3 regions of the Rhodopseudomonas julia genome follow, and region 2 is predicted to be linked to each of the others. Evidence: riboswitches for the same ligand, from Rfam matches in the RefSeq annotation. Region 2 holds a riboswitch; each other region holds the start of a gene.
What was found. A riboswitch is a leader RNA that binds a small molecule or an ion and turns the genes downstream of it on or off. The one in region 2 is predicted to bind cobalamin.
Positions count from the first base shown of each region.

Region 1: linked by a shared signal. The riboswitch ahead of J2R99_RS03805 (TonB-dependent receptor plug domain-containing protein) and the one ahead of J2R99_RS17630 (PocR ligand-binding domain-containing protein) in region 2 are both predicted to bind cobalamin.
Region 3: linked by a shared signal. The riboswitch ahead of cobU (bifunctional adenosylcobinamide kinase/adenosylcobinamide-phosphate guanylyltransferase) and the one ahead of J2R99_RS17630 (PocR ligand-binding domain-containing protein) in region 2 are both predicted to bind cobalamin.

Region 1 is NZ_JAUSUK010000001.1:808,734-814,978, forward strand. Features, by position in the region: gene J2R99_RS03800 (acyl-CoA thioesterase) at 1-528, opposite strand, end outside; cobalamin riboswitch at 979-1,177, shown strand; gene J2R99_RS03805 (TonB-dependent receptor plug domain-containing protein) at 1,294-3,255, shown strand; gene J2R99_RS03810 (ABC transporter substrate-binding protein) at 3,255-4,100, shown strand; gene J2R99_RS03815 (FecCD family ABC transporter permease) at 4,097-5,122, shown strand; gene J2R99_RS03820 (ABC transporter ATP-binding protein) at 5,119-6,006, shown strand; gene J2R99_RS03825 (DUF1289 domain-containing protein) at 6,044-6,245, shown strand, end outside.
Region 2 is NZ_JAUSUK010000002.1:1,789,551-1,795,795, reverse strand. Features, by position in the region: gene J2R99_RS17640 (ROK family protein) at 1-51, shown strand, start outside; gene J2R99_RS17635 (ABC transporter ATP-binding protein) at 66-1,154, shown strand; cobalamin riboswitch at 1,561-1,771, shown strand; gene J2R99_RS17630 (PocR ligand-binding domain-containing protein) at 1,892-3,142, shown strand; gene J2R99_RS17625 (response regulator transcription factor) at 3,222-4,001, shown strand; gene eutJ (ethanolamine utilization protein EutJ) at 4,051-4,881, opposite strand; gene J2R99_RS17615 (acetate/propionate family kinase) at 4,892-6,100, opposite strand; gene J2R99_RS17610 (zinc-binding dehydrogenase) at 6,199-6,245, opposite strand, start outside.
Region 3 is NZ_JAUSUK010000002.1:1,107,899-1,114,143, reverse strand. Features, by position in the region: gene cobW (cobalamin biosynthesis protein CobW) at 1-640, opposite strand, end outside; gene cobU (bifunctional adenosylcobinamide kinase/adenosylcobinamide-phosphate guanylyltransferase) at 637-1,167, opposite strand; cobalamin riboswitch at 1,490-1,701, opposite strand; gene J2R99_RS17755 (hypothetical protein) at 1,700-2,113, opposite strand; tRNA gene J2R99_RS14535 (tRNA-Asn) at 2,204-2,279, shown strand; gene J2R99_RS14530 (AzlC family ABC transporter permease) at 2,743-3,486, shown strand; gene J2R99_RS14525 (AzlD domain-containing protein) at 3,479-3,829, shown strand; gene J2R99_RS14520 (biotin transporter BioY) at 3,856-4,359, opposite strand; gene J2R99_RS14515 (energy-coupling factor transporter transmembrane component T) at 4,386-5,084, opposite strand; gene J2R99_RS14510 (energy-coupling factor ABC transporter ATP-binding protein) at 5,081-5,761, opposite strand; gene madM (malonate transporter subunit MadM) at 5,968-6,245, opposite strand, start outside.

The sequences.
Region 1 (6,245 bases), on a different contig from region 2:
GCAATGGCGGGTCGCCGCGACAAACGCCGATTTGCCCATCGCGGCGAGCACATGGCCGCCATAGAGGCTGCCGTAATGGCTCGTCTGATCGGGAAAGACGATCTCGGTCGAGCCGCTTTGAGGCGTCGGCATTTCCGGCCCGTCCGACAAGGGGGGCAGCGCCCCGCCATATCGCTCCAGCGTATCGGCGGCCACCATGTTGAAGACGCCACGCGTCGACAAGCGCCGTTCGCCGGACAGCGGCGCTTCGGCGACGAGATCGACTTCAACGCTGAGCGAACGGCGGCCGACGCGAACGACCTTTCCCGTCAGCTCGACGATTTCGCCCACATGCGCCGGGACATGAAAATCGATGCGTTCGCAGGAGGCGGTGACGAAATCGACATGCGCGTAGCGCGAGGCGACGAGAAAGGCGACCTTGTCCATATGCGCAAGGCCGATGCCGCCGAAGAGCGTGCCGTGGTGATTGGCGTCGCCGGGAAAGACGATGTCGATCAGCCTGGTGAAGCCGTTCGCAGGGCGCTCCAACCCATTCTCTTGCCCATTCTCCAGCCCAATCTCCGGCACGTTCATCGCGCTCCCCCCGCGCTCTCAACGCGCAAAGCCTTAGCTGCCATGACCATGTCGAAAACCTCCCGATAGCGCAAAGCACCGCCCCCAGATCGCAAATGCCGGGCCCCGGATCGCGGACGTGCCTGGGCACCTTCCCGGCTCAAGCGCACCGCGAAGCAAGACGTCAAGGCGGACTTTCTTCCGATCACTCGGAAGGAAGCCCGGCTTCGCCGAAAGTCGCTATGAGCCCCCGTGGCCTGGTCCTCTTCTGCGGCCTTTTGCCATTCTCGCCCTGCCTCAATTGAAGCCGCGGGAACCTCGTCCGCAAAGGCGCCGGCTGCCTCCAATCGCCTCTCGCGACTGCGAAAGCGCCTTCCCATCAAGTCCATGCGCCTGCAATTCATCTTGACGACACAGGCGAGATCGTGGTCCGCTCTCTCTGACGGTGCCTCCTTGGAGGCTGAAAAGGGAACGCGGTGCGGGCTATGCTCAAATCCGCGACTGTCCCCGCAACTGTGAGCGGCGAATCGCTCGTCACAATGCCACTGGCCCCGAGGGTACCGGGAAGGCGGCGACGCGATCATGACCCGCAAGTCAGGAGACCTGCCGTCAACCGTGGTCACGCGCGGTCACGTCGGTCGGGGATGTGCCGATGGGATAGACTTCATGAGCACCCGCGCATGAAGCGTCCTCGATCGCGGTGATGTGCCAACCGGCCGTGCGCCGCCTTGAGGTCATCTCGTGTTTTTCTCTCGCCCCTCGCGTGAAGGCGTTCCGCCGCAACGCTTCATTGCCGTTTGCGCCGGCCTTCTTGTCTCCGCCGGAATGTCTCCGGCTGCCGCGCAGGACGATGACGTCGTCGAACTCCCCGAACTGTCCGTCACGGCGAACCTGACGGCGACGCCCCTCACGCAGGTCGGCAGCGCGGTGACGGTCATCACCGGCGAAGAGCTGCAGGCGCAGAATATCCATGACGCCGCGGAGGCGCTGCGCCAGGTGCCGGGCGTTTCAATCAATGCGGCCGGCCCGCGCGGCCAGTTCACGCAGCTCAGAATCCGGGGCTCTGAAGGCAACCAGACCAAGATTTTCGTCGACGGCATCCCCGTCAACGATCCCGCCCGGGGCTCGGAATTCGATTTCGCGCATCTTCTTGCCGACAACATCGAACGCATCGAGGTGCTGCGGGGACCGCAGAGCGCGCTCTACGGCTCCGACGCGATCGGCGGCGTCGTCAACATCATCACCCGCCGCGCCGAACCCGGCACGCATCTGACGGCCCGCCTTGAAGCCGGCTCGCACAAGACGCTGAGCGGCAACGCCACCGTTGGCACGGCGGGCGCCAACTACGATTTTCTCGCCGGCGCCTCCGGCGTGCGCACCGACGGCGTCTCCGTTGCGGACAAACGGCTCGGCAACACGGAAGACGACGGCTACGAAAACGGCACGCTCTTCGCCAAGGGCGGCGTCGACGTCACCGACTGGCTGAACCTTTCAGGCGTTGCACGCTACACGCGCCTGCGCACGGATCTCGATTCGGAAGGCTTCCTGCCCTCCGTCGGCCATACCGGCCCGCTCGATTCCAACCAGGACATGAAGGGCGACCAGCTTTTCACGCGCGCCCAGGCGAAGGTGACGCTCCTCGACGGGCATTGGGAACAGCTCGCCGGCATCTCCTATACCGATCAGAACCGCGATTATCGCGATCTCGATCCGACCACGGTCACGAGCACTTACGAAGGCGAGCGGCTGCAGTTCGATTACCGCTCGACCTTCATGTTCGATACGCCCGCCATCGCCAATGCCGGGCATACGCTCACCCTAGGCGTGGAGCGGGGCGAAGACAGCGCCGTCTCGGACAGTGCCTGGTCCTCCTTCGATCGCTCCATCACCTCGACGGGCTTCATCGGCCAGTATCAGCTGAGCCTGTTTGAGGATCTGTCGCTGACGGCCGGCCTCCGCCACGACCAGAACGACGTCTTCGAAGATGCCACCACCTACCGGCTGACCGGCGCCTACAATTTCCGCCAGACCGGCACCAAGCTGCATGCTTCCTACGGCACCGGCGTAAAGAACCCGACGCTCTTCGAACTCTACGGCTACACCAACACCTATCGTGGCAATCCCGATCTCGAGCCGGAAGAGGCGAAGGGCTTCGACGTCGGCGTCACGCAGGCGTTCTGGGCGAACCGCGCCTCGTTCGATGTCACTTATTTCAATCAGGAGATCTCGAACCTCATCACCGGCTCGGGGCAGACCTCGATCAACCAGCCGGGTGAATCCAAGATCGATGGTGTGGAAGTCGCGCTGACGGTGGAGCCGCTCGACAATGTGACGGTGACCGGCTCCTACACCTATACGGACGGCGAGGACGCGACCGGCAACGACTTGATCCGCCGGCCGCAAAACGTCGCCAGCCTCGTCGTCAACTACGCCTTCCTTCAAGGCCGTGCCAACGTCAACGTCTCGGTCGACTACAACGGCGAGCAGAAGGACTGGGTGTGGACCGACGCCTTCTACATCAACCGCGAGACGATCACTCTCGATCCCTATACCCTCGTCGATGTCGCCGCCTCCTACGACATCACCGACAACACCCAGATCTTCGGCCGGGTCGAAAACCTCCTCGACGAGAAGGCCTATGATCTGTGGGGCTATGACCGGGAAGGCGTCAGCGCCTATGCCGGAGTTCGGCTGACCTTCTGATGCCTGGGCGTTGGCTCACGTATTGTCTGGCAGCCGTTGCGGTCCTCGCCGTCGCCGACGCTCCTCCGGCGCAGGCGAGGCCGCAGCACATCGTCTCGATCAATCTGTGCGCCGACCAGCTTTTGATGCGGCTTGCCGATCCCGATCAGATCGCCTCTCTCAGCTATTTCTCGCGCGATGCCTCCATGTCGAACCTGGCCGAAAAGGCCCGCGCATTTCCGCGCAATCGCGGCCTTGCCGAAGAGGTGATGCGCGACAAGCCCGACATGGTCTTTGCCGGACGCTACACGAAGCGCGTGACTGTCGATCTTTTGAAGCGCATCGGCGTCGACGTCGTGGAACTCGACGTGCCGCGCTCGATCCCCGATGTGGAAGCCCAGATCCGTCGTGTCGGCGCAGCCCTCGGCCAGGATGAGCGGGCGGAAGAGATGGTGCGCGAGATGGAGGCGCGGCTTGCAACCGAAGAGGTGCCGGCCTCCGAGCGCCCATCCGCGATCGTTTACGAACCGAACGGTTATACGGTCGGTTCCGGTTCGCTCATCAACGTGCTGATCTCGCTCGCCGGGCTTGAAAATCTCGCTGCCGAAAAAGGCCTTGAAAGCTACAGCCGGCTGCCGCTCGAAAAGCTCGTGGCCCTGTCTCCCGATGTGCTCGTCGTCGGCGACTATCGCGACGCGCCGGCCGTCGCCAACGAGATCCTGCACCATCCGGTGCTCTCGCGCATGCCGCGGCCGATGGAGATCGTTTCCGTCCCACAGCGTTTGTGGATGTGCGGCGGACCGGACATTTTCAAGGCCGTCGAGGCCTTGCGCCAGGCAGCCGACAAAGCGCGGGAGCTCAAATGAGCGAAATCGCGCTTCAGGCCGAGCGATCGGCGTCCGGCTACCGCAGGCTTCTCGGCGCTCTGTCGCTCACGGTCGCTATCGCCTTCGTCCTGTCGCTTGCGATCGGCTACGGCCCCTTCGATTTCGGCGCCGCGCTCAAGAGCGCACTCTCCGGAAAAGACGATCTCGGCGCCCTCGTTCTCGTCGAAATCCGGCTTCCCCGCGCCCTTCTCGGCCTCTTGGTCGGCTTCGCGCTCGGTCTCGCCGGTGCCGTGATGCAGGCGTTTTTGCGCAATCCGCTCGCCGAACCTGGCATCATCGGCATTTCGGGGGCTGCCGCCTTCGGCGCCGTCGTCATCTTCTATTCGGGGCTTGCGGCCGTCTCCTCGCTGCTTCTGCCCATCGGCGGGATCGTGGCGGCCCTTGCGGCTGGCCTGCTTCTCTTCGCCGTCGCCGGGCGCAACGCCAACACGGCGACGCTCATTCTCGCCGGCATTGCGGTGAACAGCCTCGCCGGCGCCCTCGTCTCGCTCGTTCTCAACCTGTCGCCCAACCCCTTCGCAGCCACGGAAATCATGTTCTGGCTGATGGGCTCGTTCGCCGATCGCAGCCTGACACATGTCGCCATCGCGCTTCCACCAATCCTGGCCGGCTGCATTGCGCTCTTTTTCACGTCGCGGGCACTCGACGCGCTGGCGCTCGGAGAGGATACGGCCACGAGCCTCGGCTTCGATCTGCGGATCACGCGCGCCCTCCTCGTCGGCGGCGTGGCACTCGCGGTCGGCGGTGCCGTGGCCGTCAGCGGCACGATCGGCTTCGTCGGCCTCGTCGTGCCACATCTCCTGCGCCCCTTCGTCGCCTACCGCCCCAGCTTGCTCCTGCCGGCAAGCGCGCTCGGCGGCGCGATCCTGACGCTTTCCGCCGACATCGCCGTCCGTCTCCTGCCGACACAGCCGGAACTGAAACTCGGCGTCGTGACGGCCGTTATCGGGGCACCCTTCCTGTTCTCGCTCGTCTGGCGCATGCGTGGAGACCTCAGATGATCATCTCAGCCTCCGGCATCGGCGTGAAAAGAGGTGAGGCGACGATCCTGCAGAGCGTCGACTTCGTCGCTCGCGCCGGCGAAATGGTCGGGCTCATCGGCCCGAACGGCGCCGGCAAATCGACCTTGCTTGAAGTCATCGCCGGTCTGCGCAAACCGGAACTCGGCCACGTCTTCTACGATGGCAAGCTTGCCGCCTCGGTGTCACGCCGCAGCCTGGCGCGCCGTCTCGCCTATCTGAAGCAGGATGCAACCGTCGACTGGCCGCTCTCAGTCGAAAAGGTCGTCGCTCTCGGCCGCCTGCCCTATGCGGGGGTCTTCGCCACACGCGACAGGCGGGCGGATGCAAAGGCCATCCACACCGCGATGGAGACCGCCGGCATCGCCCACTTCGCCGAGCGCAATGTGCAGACGCTGTCCGGCGGCGAACGCGCCCGGGTTCTCCTCGCCCGCGCGCTCGCCGTCGAGGCGGAGACGCTTCTCGCCGACGAGCCCGTCGATGCGCTCGACCCCCTGCATCAGCTCAATGTCATGGAGCTTTTGCGCAGCACCAGCGAGCGCGGAACCGGCATCGTCGTGGTGCTGCACGACCTCACCCTCGCCTCGCGCTTTTGCGACCGTCTCGTGCTTCTTCATCGCGGCCGGGTCGCGGCCGAAGGTGCGCCCCAGGACGTCCTGACGGACGAGATCATCGCCGAATGCTACGGCGTGCGCGCCTTGACCGGCATCCATGCGGGAGGGCGTTTCATCGTGCCCTGGCAGAAAGCCTCACAACAATCGCATGATTTGAAGACGGACCGCCTCGCCCCGCCTTTGGTCGCCAACGGGCACGGCCGTATCGTGCCCTTCAATGCCGCTCAACAACGCAGAACCCTCGATTCCTGAAGGCCATTCCCCCCAGGCCGTTTGACGAAGGATCAGAATGAACAACTTTCAAGGAATTCCTGACCTCTCCGCCACCGCCTCGTCGCGGCGCCCCGTAAGCCCGTGCATCGGGGTCTGTGAGATCGACACTGCGAGCGGCTTTTGTCGCGGCTGTGCTCGAAGCAGCGACGAGATCGCCATCTGGAGCCGCGCGCCCGATGACCTCTTGCGCAAGATCACCGCGGTGCTGCCGGCGCGGC
Region 2 (6,245 bases):
CCTGTGGCGGGCGAGAGCGTTCCCGTCATCAAACCATCGGCATTCGTTTGAACGAGGTGACCGCCATGGCCCGAGAGCTGCAAGTTGAGCTTCGAGGTGTGCGTAAGAAGTTCGGGGCCGCGGAGGTGATCCGTGGCGTCGACCTCGGCGTTGAGGCCGGGGAATTCGTCGTCTTCGTCGGGCCGTCGGGATGCGGAAAGTCGACGCTCCTGCGCTTGATCGCGGGTCTGGAGGAGATCACCTCCGGCGACCTCTTGATCGAGGGGCGTTCGGTGAAGGATCTGTCGCCGGCCAAACGCGGCATCTCGATGGTGTTTCAGTCCTACGCGCTCTATCCGCATCTGACCGTGGAAGAGAATATGGGCTTCGGACTGAAGCAGGCGAAGGTCGAGAAGTCGGAGATCAAGCGGCAGGTCACCGAAGCGGCCGAGATGCTGCGCCTGTCGGAGCTTCTCCAGCGTAAGCCGCGACAATTGTCCGGCGGGCAACGCCAGCGTGTTGCCATCGGTCGTGCGATCGTACGCGATCCGAAGGTCTTTCTGTTCGACGAGCCTCTCTCCAATCTCGATGCGGCCCTGCGCGCCCAGATGCGCATCGAGATCGCGCGCCTGCATCGCGACATGGACGCCACGATGATCTACGTCACGCACGATCAGACGGAGGCGATGACACTCGCCGACCGCATCGTGGTTTTGAACGAGGGGCAGATCGAACAGGTCGGCACGCCGCTTGAGCTCTACGGCAAGCCGAAGACGCGGTTCGTCGCGAGCTTCATCGGCAGCCCGCAGATGAATTTTCTGCCGGTGCGTGTTGCCGGGACGGCGGACGGTGGTCCTCGCCTCAAGCTGCCGAACGGGGTTGAGATGGCTTTCCCGGAAGTGCCCCCGGCTGCGATCGACCGGGACGATGTCGTGCTCGGTATCCGCCCTCACGAGATCAAATTCAGTCGCGAGGAAACCCAGGGCATTTCGGCCGAGATCGTCGTGGTCGAGACCTTCGGCAACCACACGCTTCTTTATGCCAATATCGGTGAGGACGATCTCGTCACGGTCGAGACGGCAGGTATCAGCGATGTGACGACGGGTGAGCGCGTTTGGCTGAGTTTCGATCCGAGCCATTGCCATTTCTTCGGAAAGGATGGCCAGGCTCTATAGCTCGGGCCGAGAGCTTTACGGCATAGGCCGCCCTTATGCTCGAAGGGGCGGCCCGAAGGGAGCGGCTGAGGCCGGGCTCTTCTTGTCGAGATCGTGCCCCGATAGATATGCTCACCTGCAACGAGCGATATGCCTGGTGCCCCGCGTCGAGGGTGTCGGGCTCTACAGCCTGCGGCATTATGGCTGGCTTCAGCTGGGGATGCCTGTAAAAATCGTCATACATCGAAGTATTATTTATGAATACCGATGTAAATATTGCAGAAATTGGTGCTTCCAGGTGCATTTTTATGGCAGGAAGCAACCTATGGGCGTTATAAATAAACCAAAGATAGAATTTCCTCCTGTTGCAAGTGGGTAACGAAGCAGCCCACGGCGAGACCGACTTGACATAAGCCGTGGTTAGCGCCAGTAAAAGCCCGTTACCGGTTTCCGAGCGCGCGAGCGTGAGGATGAAAAGGGAATACGGTGAGGCTCCCCAAGAAGGGCCGAAACCGTAGCTGCCCCCGCAACTGTGAGCGGAGAGCAGGGCTGGGAGTGCCACTGGCGCGCGAGCGCTGGGAAGGTAGCCTTTGCTTGGTGCCGCGAGCCAGGAGACCTGCCGGTGATGTGCATCGGGCTGTGTGGGCCGTCGATGCATAACGAGGGATGTCGGGGTCTGCATCCAGCGACGAAAGTCACGGCAGGCAGCGCGTGCGCTTGCTTGTCATATTTCGGCGTTGGGCGGAGCGGTCATCCTGATGGAAGAGCATTACCCAACTCATAAGTGGCGGATCCAGGACTTCGTCGACATCCCGACGTTGCAGCGGATTCAGGACACTTTCGCCAAGGCCATGGATATGGCCGCGGTGACAGTTGATCGCGACGGCGTGCCCGTCACAAAAGCGAGCAATTTCCAGCCCGTGTGTCGTTTGATGCGCTCCACGACCGAAGGGTTGCGGCGCTGCCATGCCTGCGACGCTTGCGGGGGGCTCGCCGCCTATCGGTCTGGCCGGCCGGCGACCTATGTCTGTCATGCCGGGCTCGTCGATGTCGCTGCGCCGATCATCATCGAAGATGAATATCTCGGCTGCCTTTTGTGCGGCCAGGTGATGCTCGAAGATGAGCGCGAGCGCACCATTCGGAACGTGCTCGACCGAAACCATTCGCTTGGCATTGCTCCGGCGGAGCTCGAAGAAGCGGTCTACGCCATGCCGGCGGCCGATCGTGACCGTCTCGATTCCGCTGTTGAGATGCTGATGCTGGCGGCGAGCCACATCATCGAGATTGGCAAGACGAACTTGATCCAGGCGCGCCTCCTCAAGGAGGTGAAAGCCAAGGCCGCCACCGAAAAGGCGCTGCAGGATGCTCAGCTGCGGGCCTTGCAGGCGCGGGTCAATCCGCATTTCCTGTTCAACTCCTTGACGCTCATCGGCTACACGGCTTTCGAGGAGAGGGCGGTGAAGACCGAGGAAGTCGCCTATATGCTGAGCGACATCCTCCGCTACAGTCTGCGCAATCTCGCCACGCTGGTGCCGCTCAGCGAAGAATTCGACATGATCGAGCGCTGCTTGCGCCTCCATCAGCTTCGCTTCGGCGACCATCTGAGCATTGAAGTCGATCTCGACGAAAGCCTGCGCAACTGGCCGGTCCCCTGCATGGTTCTGCAGCCGCTTGCCGAGAACGCGATCGTGCATGGGGTCGAAGCGCTCTCACGGCCGGTGCGCGTGCGCGTTTCGGCTCGCAAGGTCGATGATCGCGGTTTGATCGAGGTCTATGACAACGGCGCGGGTATGAGCGAGGCTCAGGTCGCCGCGCTCAACAACGATCGTTGTGTCCTGCAGCAGGCGGAACGGAGCCGGGCGGCTCTGGGACTGCAGAGCGTCATTACCCGGCTCGACAGCGAGTACGGCAACGACTTCGATCTCAAAGTGACGAGCAGACTGAATGAGGGAACCCGAATTGAGCTTTCCTGGCCACTCGGCGACTATGCGCAGCTCGAAAATGCTTGAGCTCGCCCGTACTGAGCGTTTTGCTTCCATGTTTCAGGGGGCGTTTCAGCAGGAGTCCTCGGTTCGACCTGGCCTTTTGGTGGCCGACGACACACCGATCATTCGCTCGACGATCAGTCGCGTCGTTGCCGCAGAGGCTCTCGACTTCGCCAATGTCTGGGAAGCCAAGAACGGCTCCGAAGCGGTCGAGGTCGCCCGGCGGGAGCGGCCCGAGCTCATTCTGATCGATATCAAGATGCCCGGCGTGGACGGGTTGGAGGCGGCGGCGATCATCAAGGCCGAGCTGCCCCGCACGCGGCTCATCTTTCTCACGGCTTATGATGAGTTTGCCTATGTGCAGCGCGCCCTCAAGATCGGCGCGCTCGATTATCTCTTGAAGCCGATCCGTCCGACGAAGCTCGGCGAATTGCTGCGCAAACTCCACGGTGAGATTTGCACGGAATTGAGTGCGTCGTCGGCTAATGACGCGGAGATCGCTCGTGACGTCACGCCGGCCGCAACGCCCTGTGCGCCGGAGAGAGATCCGGTCAAGCGGGCGGTCGCCTTCATCTCCGAGAACTATGCCGACGAAAACATGTCGCTCGCGGCTGTCGCCAACGTCGCGCATCTCAGCCCGTCACATCTTGCGCACCGTTTTCGCGAATGCGTCGGCGTCAGCTACAAGCAGTTTCTCACCGAAAAGCGCATCGAAGCCGCCAAAGACCTGCTTTTGACGACCGACACGACCAATGAGGCGGTCGCCGAGCAGGTCGGCTATGCCAACGTCACCAATTTCTATCGCCTGTTCCAGCGTGAGACAGGCATGACACCGGCGCAGTTCCGCAGATGCGAGAAGGAGCCGGAGGCCAGCTCGGAGTGACCTTCGGGCCGCCTATCTTCGAGGATGGGCGGCCGCTTCGTCTTCTCACTCATGCACGGTCTTTGCGATCATGCATGGCGATGCCGATCGGCGTCACAAACATCGGGTGGGACGGCAACTTTGTCGGCACGCCCGTCATCTCGCCTACGATCTCGGCCATGCCGGGCATGCCGCTTGTGCCTCCAACGAGGTGAATGGTCTTGACGTCGTATGGTGCGATATGGCGGGCCACGATGCTGCCGACCTTCTGCATCACCGGTCTGACCAGCGGATAAAGTGATCGGGCTCGTTTCGGATCTTTCTTGATATCCTCCGCCTCCTCGAAGGAGACGCCGAGGGCACCTGAAAGTACCAAAGTGAACTGGGTCCCGCCGGTCGCCTCGTCGGCGGTATAGACGACTTCGCCATCCTTGAAGATCGCAACGCCCGTCGTGCCGCCGCCGACGTCGACCACCGCCCCATCCTTGATCTGCAGGAGGGCATTGGCCGCTGTCGGCTCATCGACGAAGTGCTCGCATTCGAGCCCCGCGCCGATGACGACGTTTTGCGTCGCCTTCACCTCCGCCGGGGCAACGCCGGGCGGGTAGGAGGTCGCCGCGCTCTCAAGCTGAAAGCCGAGATCCGCCTCCACCTCTGCCTTCATGCGCGACAGGATCTTAATCGCGCCGATGAAATCCACCACGAGACCGTCACGCACGATTTGCGCGAACTGATAGCGCCCGGCGAGCGGCTGCCCGTCCTCGTCGAGGACGACGAGAACGGTGTAGGCCGTGCCGAGATCAACCCCGACATGGACGCGGCCCTTGTAAGCCTGTTGCGCTGGCGTCTTGTTGAAGACGCTGACCGCACGGGCGAGGATGTCGTCGGCGTGGTTGTTCATGGTTCCTGCCTCACGCAGCTTCTGCTCTCGCCTTTTCGGTCAGGCGGAGGGTGTCGATCGCGATCATCTTTTCCTCGTCGGTCGGCACGACCATCGCCGCCGTCCGGGAATCGCGGGTGCTGATGCGGCCATCTTCCCCAGGCGCCTCGTTGGCGTCACCATCAATGGCAATGCCGAGGAAGTCGAGCTTCTCGCAGATGCGTGCCCGCATCGACGGGCTGTTCTCGCCGATCCCCGCGGTGAAGACCAGCGCATCGAGCCCGCCCAAGGCTGCCGCATAAGATCCGATATATTTCCGCGTCATGTAGGCGAACATCTCGAGTGCGAGTTCGCAACGTTCGCATCCGCCCTCGGCGCGTTCCTCCACTTCGCGCATATCATTGCTGATGCCCGAGACGCCGAGGAGGCCACTCCGTTTGTAAAGCATGGCCTCGATGTCGCCGAGACTCATGCCGAGTTGCTTGTTGAGATAGAAAATCAGGCCCGGATCGACGTCGCCGGAGCGCGTGCCCATCATCACGCCCGAAAACGTGGCAAAGCCGATGCTCGTATCGATCGAGCGTCCGTTCTCGATCGCGTCGATCGTGACCCCGTTGCCGAGATGGCAGATGACCATCTTGAGCTCGTCCACCGGTCTGCCGAGCATGTCCGCCGCCCTCTGATTGACGAAGCGGCAGGACGTTCCGTGGAAACCGTAGCGACGAATCCGGTGCTCGCTGTAAAGCTCGTAGGGCAGGGCATAGACATGCGCATATTCGGGCATGGTCTGGTGGAACGCGGTGTCGAAGACGACCACTTGCGGGACGTCCGGCAGCAATTTGCGCGCCTCCACGATGCCGACGAGATTCGGCGGATTGTGAAGCGGCGCGAGCGGGACGCATTCCTCAAGCTTGGCGATGACCTCGTCATTGATCACCGACGATTTGACGAAGGTGTCGGCGCCGTGGACGGCGCGGTGGCCGACCGCCGTGACCTCGCTGATATCGTCGATGACGCCGGCCTCGGGGTCGAGCAGGATGTCGATCATGGCGGTGAAGGCTGTGTGATGGTCCGGCACCGGCAAGACGCGGACATGTTTCGATCCGTGAGCGGTATATTCCAGTCGCGAGCCTTCCTCGCCGATCCTGCTGACGAGGCCTTTGGCGGCGACGATTTTGAGATCGGTCGTGTAGAGCTGATATTTCAGCGTCGAGCTGCCGCAGTTGATAACCAAAATCACCGGTGAACACTCCGCAAGCATGGCCGCACTACCTCTGCGAGGCGTGGGGCGCCGGTTTTCGTTGAGCCGTGCCGCATCGCGGCCGCCGGCGACGGATGTCAGAGGCTGGCCAGAACGCGCTCTACGATCTGGCGAATGAACTCGT
Region 3 (6,245 bases), 680 kb from region 2:
GAATGAGCGACGCGGCCACGCGCTTGTCCTCTCCGACGCGCTTTTCCACGCGCATCATGCCCTCTTCATCGACGAGATCGCTCTTCGACAGGATGATGAGATCGGCACAGCGCAGCTGATCCTCGAACAATTCCTCGATCGGATCGTCATGATCGAGCGACTGGTCGGCTTCACGTTGCGCGACGAGCTTCGCTTCATCGCTCGCCATACGCCCGGCCGCGACGGCCTCGGCATCGACGACGGTCACCACCCCGTCGACGGTCACCCGGTCGCGGACAGCAGGCCAGGCGAAGGCTTTGACGAGCGGCTGCGGCAAAGCGAGACCCGAGGTTTCGATGACGATGTGGTCCGGCGCCTGTCCGCGAGCGAGGAGGCCTTCCATCGCGGGCAAGAAGTCATCGGCCACCGTGCAGCAGATGCAGCCGTTGGAAAGTTCGACGATGTCCTCCTCGCCGCAGGCGGGACTGCCGCAATCGGAGAGAATGCCTCCGTCGAAGCCCGTATCTCCGAACTCGTTGACGATGAGCGCGATCTTTCTGCCGTTCGCGTTCTCGAGGATATGGCGGATGATCGTCGTCTTTCCGGCTCCGAGAAAGCCGGTGATGATCGTCGCGGGGATGCGTTCCGAAGTGTTTGTCATGAAGGAAGCTGTCCTTTCAGTGCCAGAGGCAGACCGGCCGCCATGAAGACGACAAGCTCAGCCGAGCGGGCGATTTCCTGGTTGAGACGGCCTTGCGCATCGCGAAAGCGACGAGCAAGGGCGTTATCGGGTACGATGCCGAGGCCGACCTCGTTGGAAACGAAGATGACGGGCCCTTTCGCTGAGGAGAGGGCTGCACAAAGCTCACGCGTGCGCGCCGCGAGGTCCTCTTCGGCAAACAAGATGTTGGAGAGCCAGAGTGTCAGGCAGTCGACGAGCAGCGCGTGCTCCGGCGCGGCCTCCCTGGCGATGACTGCCGCAAGCGCGATCGGCTCTTCGACCGTGCGCCATGCCGGCCCGCGTCGCGCCTGATGCGCGGCGATGCGCTCACGCATCTCCGCGTCGTTCTGCGAAGGAGGACAGGTCGCCACATAGACGGGGGTGAGCCCGCTTTCCTCCACGAGACGTTCCGCGTAGGCGCTTTTTCCCGAGCGGGCGCCCCCCAAAACGAGTGCCGTCGTCATCATGAGGATTCCAGGGACAAGGCATGCAATTCAAGCGGCCGGCTGCTCGCCGTCGTGCCGGTTGGCATGAGGGCCGCCTGCCCCGCGGCTACACCTTGAATGGGAAGAAACATATCTGCCTCAGCGGCAGTGCGGCGAGGAAGAGCTTCCTGAAAGGTCAGGCGCAGGGCACCGCACGAGCATGCCCGCGAAACCAAACTCGACGCTCGCGCGATGTTCGCCCGAGGTCGATGCAGCGCTCCCGGCACCCGTCCTGGCTAGAATTGCCGAGGGAAATTTTCCCGAACCTTGCATGCTATCCCCTTTACCGTCCCTCCGACGGCGTTCGAGTTGCCCTGGTCCGGCAGGTCTCCTGGCTTGCGGGTCTCAGCCCCTTCTGCGCCTTCCCGTTGCCGGTGGCTTGTGCAGGGGGCTCGCCGCGTACAGTTGCGGGGGCAGCTGCGGATGAGGGACCCCGATCTGGGTCGTCCCTGTCGCATTCCCTTTTGATCCCCTGGTGCTGTGCACCTTTCGGGAACCGGAACCATTTCAAAGACTAAACGGAATCGGAAGACTGCCGCAAGCGCGATTCCGTCGACCGCTCCGTTTCGCTCGCGCGTGTCTCATCCGGCGAAACGAAGGGCGTTTCCGAATCGATTTTACCCGCGACAGCCGCTTTGCCATTACCCGCAGGCGCGGCGACGTCGAATCGCCGCGCCACACTAGGATAGTGCGTATAGATCCACACAGTGAACCGTCGCCGCCAACGCCGCACCGCGGGAATGTCGATCGACAACACGATCAGGCCGAGGGGCAGCATCCACACGCCGAGCACAGGCAGGAACGCGAAAAAACCGCCGAGAATCAGCAAAATCCCGATACCAACACGCAAAAGCGGGCTGTGCGGCAGAGGCATCTGCCGGCCAAAAAGATGGAGGCGCGAGCGCCGCCTGCTGTCGTTATTCACCACTTCGGCTTCCTGCCTGTTTTGCATGCGTCAAAAATGGGCTGCGAAAGGATGCTTGCAATGCCCGATGAGTTTGGTATATCGCGCCCCAATTCCCCGGTAGCTCAGTTGGTAGAGCAAGCGGCTGTTAACCGCTGGGTCGCTGGTTCGAGTCCGGCCCGGGGAGCCACCTTCCTTCTCTTCTCATCCCACGATATCGTCGAAACCGTGTCCGCACGGTGAGCGCCAGAAACCATGTGCGCCAGGATCTGCCCGCCTTGGGCAGTGCGGCCAGGCCACACGAAGCTCGGTCCCGTCTTCATCGACACAAAAAACCTGAAACGATCGCCTTTCGTCCTCAATGGCGAGAGTCCAATGCGATTCGCGGTGCGCACAAACCCCGCATGGTGTGATCTGAGCACCCAAGCCTCATTTAAGAAGAGCCTCTCGATCGCATAGAGATTCGTGACGCCGGCCCACGCGCAGTCAAAACCGCAGAACAAGAAAACACGGCTCATGTAGTCGCACGCACAGACGCGTGAATACTTTCCGAAATGAAGTTTATTCATATCGATTAGTTTTTCTGGACACAATAATTGAGCTGGAATAAAGGGGTATCCAATATTCTACATTGAGATACATCCCCCGATGCGATGACAGACTCCCCAGACCTCTCCAGCGACGAAGAGACGTCCGCAGCACACGTTTTCCGCATTGCCGCCGGCGACGCTCTCGTCGTGATTCTCACTTTCCTCGTGATGTTCATGGGCGTCGGCCAGCTTAGCGCCGAAGCCGGTCTCAACGCCGTGCAGACAGCGTTGATGACCAGCCTGACGGTCGCCGCGCCCGCTCAGGCTGCCGCCATGCAGATCCTGACGAGCGAAGGCGCAACCGCCGCCGCATGGGCCGCAGCTGTCGTCGCCGTCATCATCGTCAATCTGCGCTTCATCGTCATGGTCGCCTCGGTCCTGGCGCGCTTGCCGGAGACGACATTCTGGCGCGCCCTGGGCGGTGTCGGCCTGATTTCGGCGAGTTCCTTCGCCGTCATCCTCCCCCGCCTCATGGAGGAGCCGCCGCCACGACCGATTCTTTATTGCGGCATGGTCGGAGGCATGTGCTCGCTCTCCGCCGTCATAGGCGCCGTGGCTGGCCACCAGCTCGCAGCCTCCGTGCCAGTTATCGTTGGCGCCACCTTGGGAGCGATGATCCCAATCTATTTCGCCACGCTGATCGCCCGCCAAAAGAAGCTGCGACCATTGATGGTGAACGCCCTCTTCGGCGCACTTCTCGTGCCGGTCGGTGTGCCCTTCATGGGCGCATCCGCGCTTCTCGTCCTGCCCCTCGTCGTGGCAGGCCTCAGCATGCTGGTCGATCAAGGAAAACAAAAGAATGCCTGACGCTCTCTCTCACTGGCAGCTTTGGGCGGTTGCGGTCGGCGCCGGCCTTGGAACGCTGCTGTTGCGACTCGTACCGCTGTTTGCGCGCGAGGCGATCGGAGGTGAACGCATCCGCGAATTCTTCGACCGGGCAGGTTACGGCATTCTGGGCGGTATCGTCGCGACATCGGCGTTGCGCTCAGGCCAGGGCCTGTTTCACGATGCGCCGCTCCTCGGGTCCGCGGTCGCGATCATCTGCGTCGTCATCGCCTTCACGATCGCCGTGTGGAAGGGTGGTACCATCGTGCCGACCCTTATCGGCCTTGCGGGCTTCGTGGCGGCCGGCCTCCTCTATCTCGGCTGACCGCCCCGTTAGCGGAAACGCGCTATCTATGCCGTCCGCTGAATGATCGGATAAGAGCGCTTTACGGAAACCGCGATGATGGCGGCGAGACCGGCCTTGACCAGATCTCCCGGGATAAACGCTGCCGATGCGATCGCGGTCTTCGTCAGCGGCAGGCCGACATTGATCGCGGTCCACGGGATACCGATAGCATAAAGCACCACGATGCCGCCGAGCGCGCAGAAGACGAACGACGTGACGACATTAAGCCGGTTCCAGCCCCATTCGTGCAAAAGTCCGACGGCGAAGGCGGCCGCGACCCAACCGAAAAGGTAGCCGGCGGTCGGGCCGAAGAAGACGCCAAGACCGCCGCGACCGGCGGCAAGGAGCGGCAGTCCGACGGCGACGAGCGCGAGGAAGAGTAGAATCGACAGCGCGCCCCGGCGCGCCCCCAGGATGGCTCCAGCCAGCATCGGTCCCATCGACTGAGCGGTGATGGGCACGCCGATCAGCGGCAGCATCACCGGCGGGAAAATCCCAAGCGCAGCCATGAAAGCGGCGAAAAGGGCGATGTAGACTATGTCTTTAGTTGTGGTTCCGCGTCGTTGCATGACATCCTCGCATTGGACGTATTCGGCTCGAGAACGAAGCGCGGCGGCAGCTCGCCTTCGTCGCCAGAGTGATCACTGTAGGGCGAGCGCGCATCGATCGCATCGGCAACATCGCTCGCCATTCGAAGGGTCCGGACAATAAGCGGCAAGGCGAGCGCGACGGGATTGGCCCCAAGCCCCCTCGCCCGCTGCGCGTCACGGATATCGTTCGCCTGTTGCGCGATGACCGGAATGAACCGGAGCGCCAGAGAAAAGGCGAGACCGACCTTGGCGGGATTGACGCCGAAGCGCCGAAGCGGCGTGAGCGCCCTTTCAACAGCCGCTATCAGTGCGTCCGTGCGTGTCGTCAGCGTCACAAACGCAGCCAGAAGGATGAGCGTCGAGATCCGCAGGACGACGAGTCCCGCAATTTCCCATGACTGCCAGAAGCCTTGGACGACAAAGAGAAGCACCAACAGCCACAACAGCGGGCGCAATTGCTGGAATGCCTTCTGCTGCGAAATGCCTGCAAGCCAGTAAAGGATCAGGGTCCCGAGGAACGCTCCGGCGAGAACCGGAAGACTGCCGACGAGGACCAGCCCTGTGCCCGCGGCCGCCAGAACCAGGAGCTTTGCCGCAGCCGGCAGCGCATGCAGGAATGAGGATATCTCGCCGCGGGATTTCATTGCATACGCTCCACATAGCGCGCGAGCGCCGAATTCGGCGCGTCGTCGGCAATCACCCTGCCCTGGTCGAAGACGATGACGCGGTCGAATGATTCCAGTAGCGGCAAGTCGTGCGTGACGACGATGACGGTCTCTTCCATCTCGTCGATGACCTTGGCAACCCGCCTGGCGTTGCGCAAATCGAGGAGCGTCGTCGGCTCATCAAAAACGACGCAATCAGGCCGCGTGATGAGGACGCCCGCCAGGGCCAGAAGCTGCTTCTGTCCGCCGGAAAGCGTATGCGACGGATGCGAACGAAAAGGTCCGAGCCCGTAGCGGTCGAGCACCTCTTCGACGAGGGCGCCACGCTGGGCTGCGGGAAGCTTCAGCCCCTTGAGGCCGAAGGCGACATCTTCTTCCACGATCGGGAAGACGATCTGATTGTCTGGATTTTGGAAGACAAAACCCACCTTGCGACGAACCGCCTTGCCCGACTTGGCCGTATCGAGGCCGTCGACGAGAACCTGTCCGGAGGTGGGGATGAGAAGTCCGTTCAAGAGCCGGGCGAACGTGCTCTTGCCGGAACCATTGGAGCCGACGATACCGATACGCTTCTCGTCCAGCGTCAGGTCGATGCCCTTCAAGGCCTCGAAGGTCTCGAAGCGCTGATGAACCGCGCGGATCTCGATCGTCGTCATAATCTGCCCCTTGGAGCGTTGGCGCCGCCGGCATCTCTCGTAAAAGAGACAGGCCGGCGGCTGCAGGTTCGGAATACGAACGTCATTCACATATTCGTGCGCCAGAACCCTATTCGTAGCACCATCGCTTGAAACACTGTCTCAGGTGTCTCATTCTCAGGTGTGTTGCGCAGGATGAAACCCTGACTGGTCCTTCGGCAAAAGGTTCAACCAACCAGGGCAACGATCGCGGCGTAACCGAGTGAGGGGACGACCAGACAGCCAAAGCCCGTGTAGAACGTCGCCGTCATCGCACCATAAGGAACCAGCCGCGGATCGGTAGCAGCCAATCCTGCGGCTGTTCCGCTGGTCGTTCCCATGAGACCACCATACACAGCCGCTGCAGCCGGGTTGTTGAGGCCCGCCATCTTGGCAAGGAACGGGGTCAGGATCATCACGGAGATCGACTTCACCACGCCGGCGGCAACCGACAGGGCGATAACTT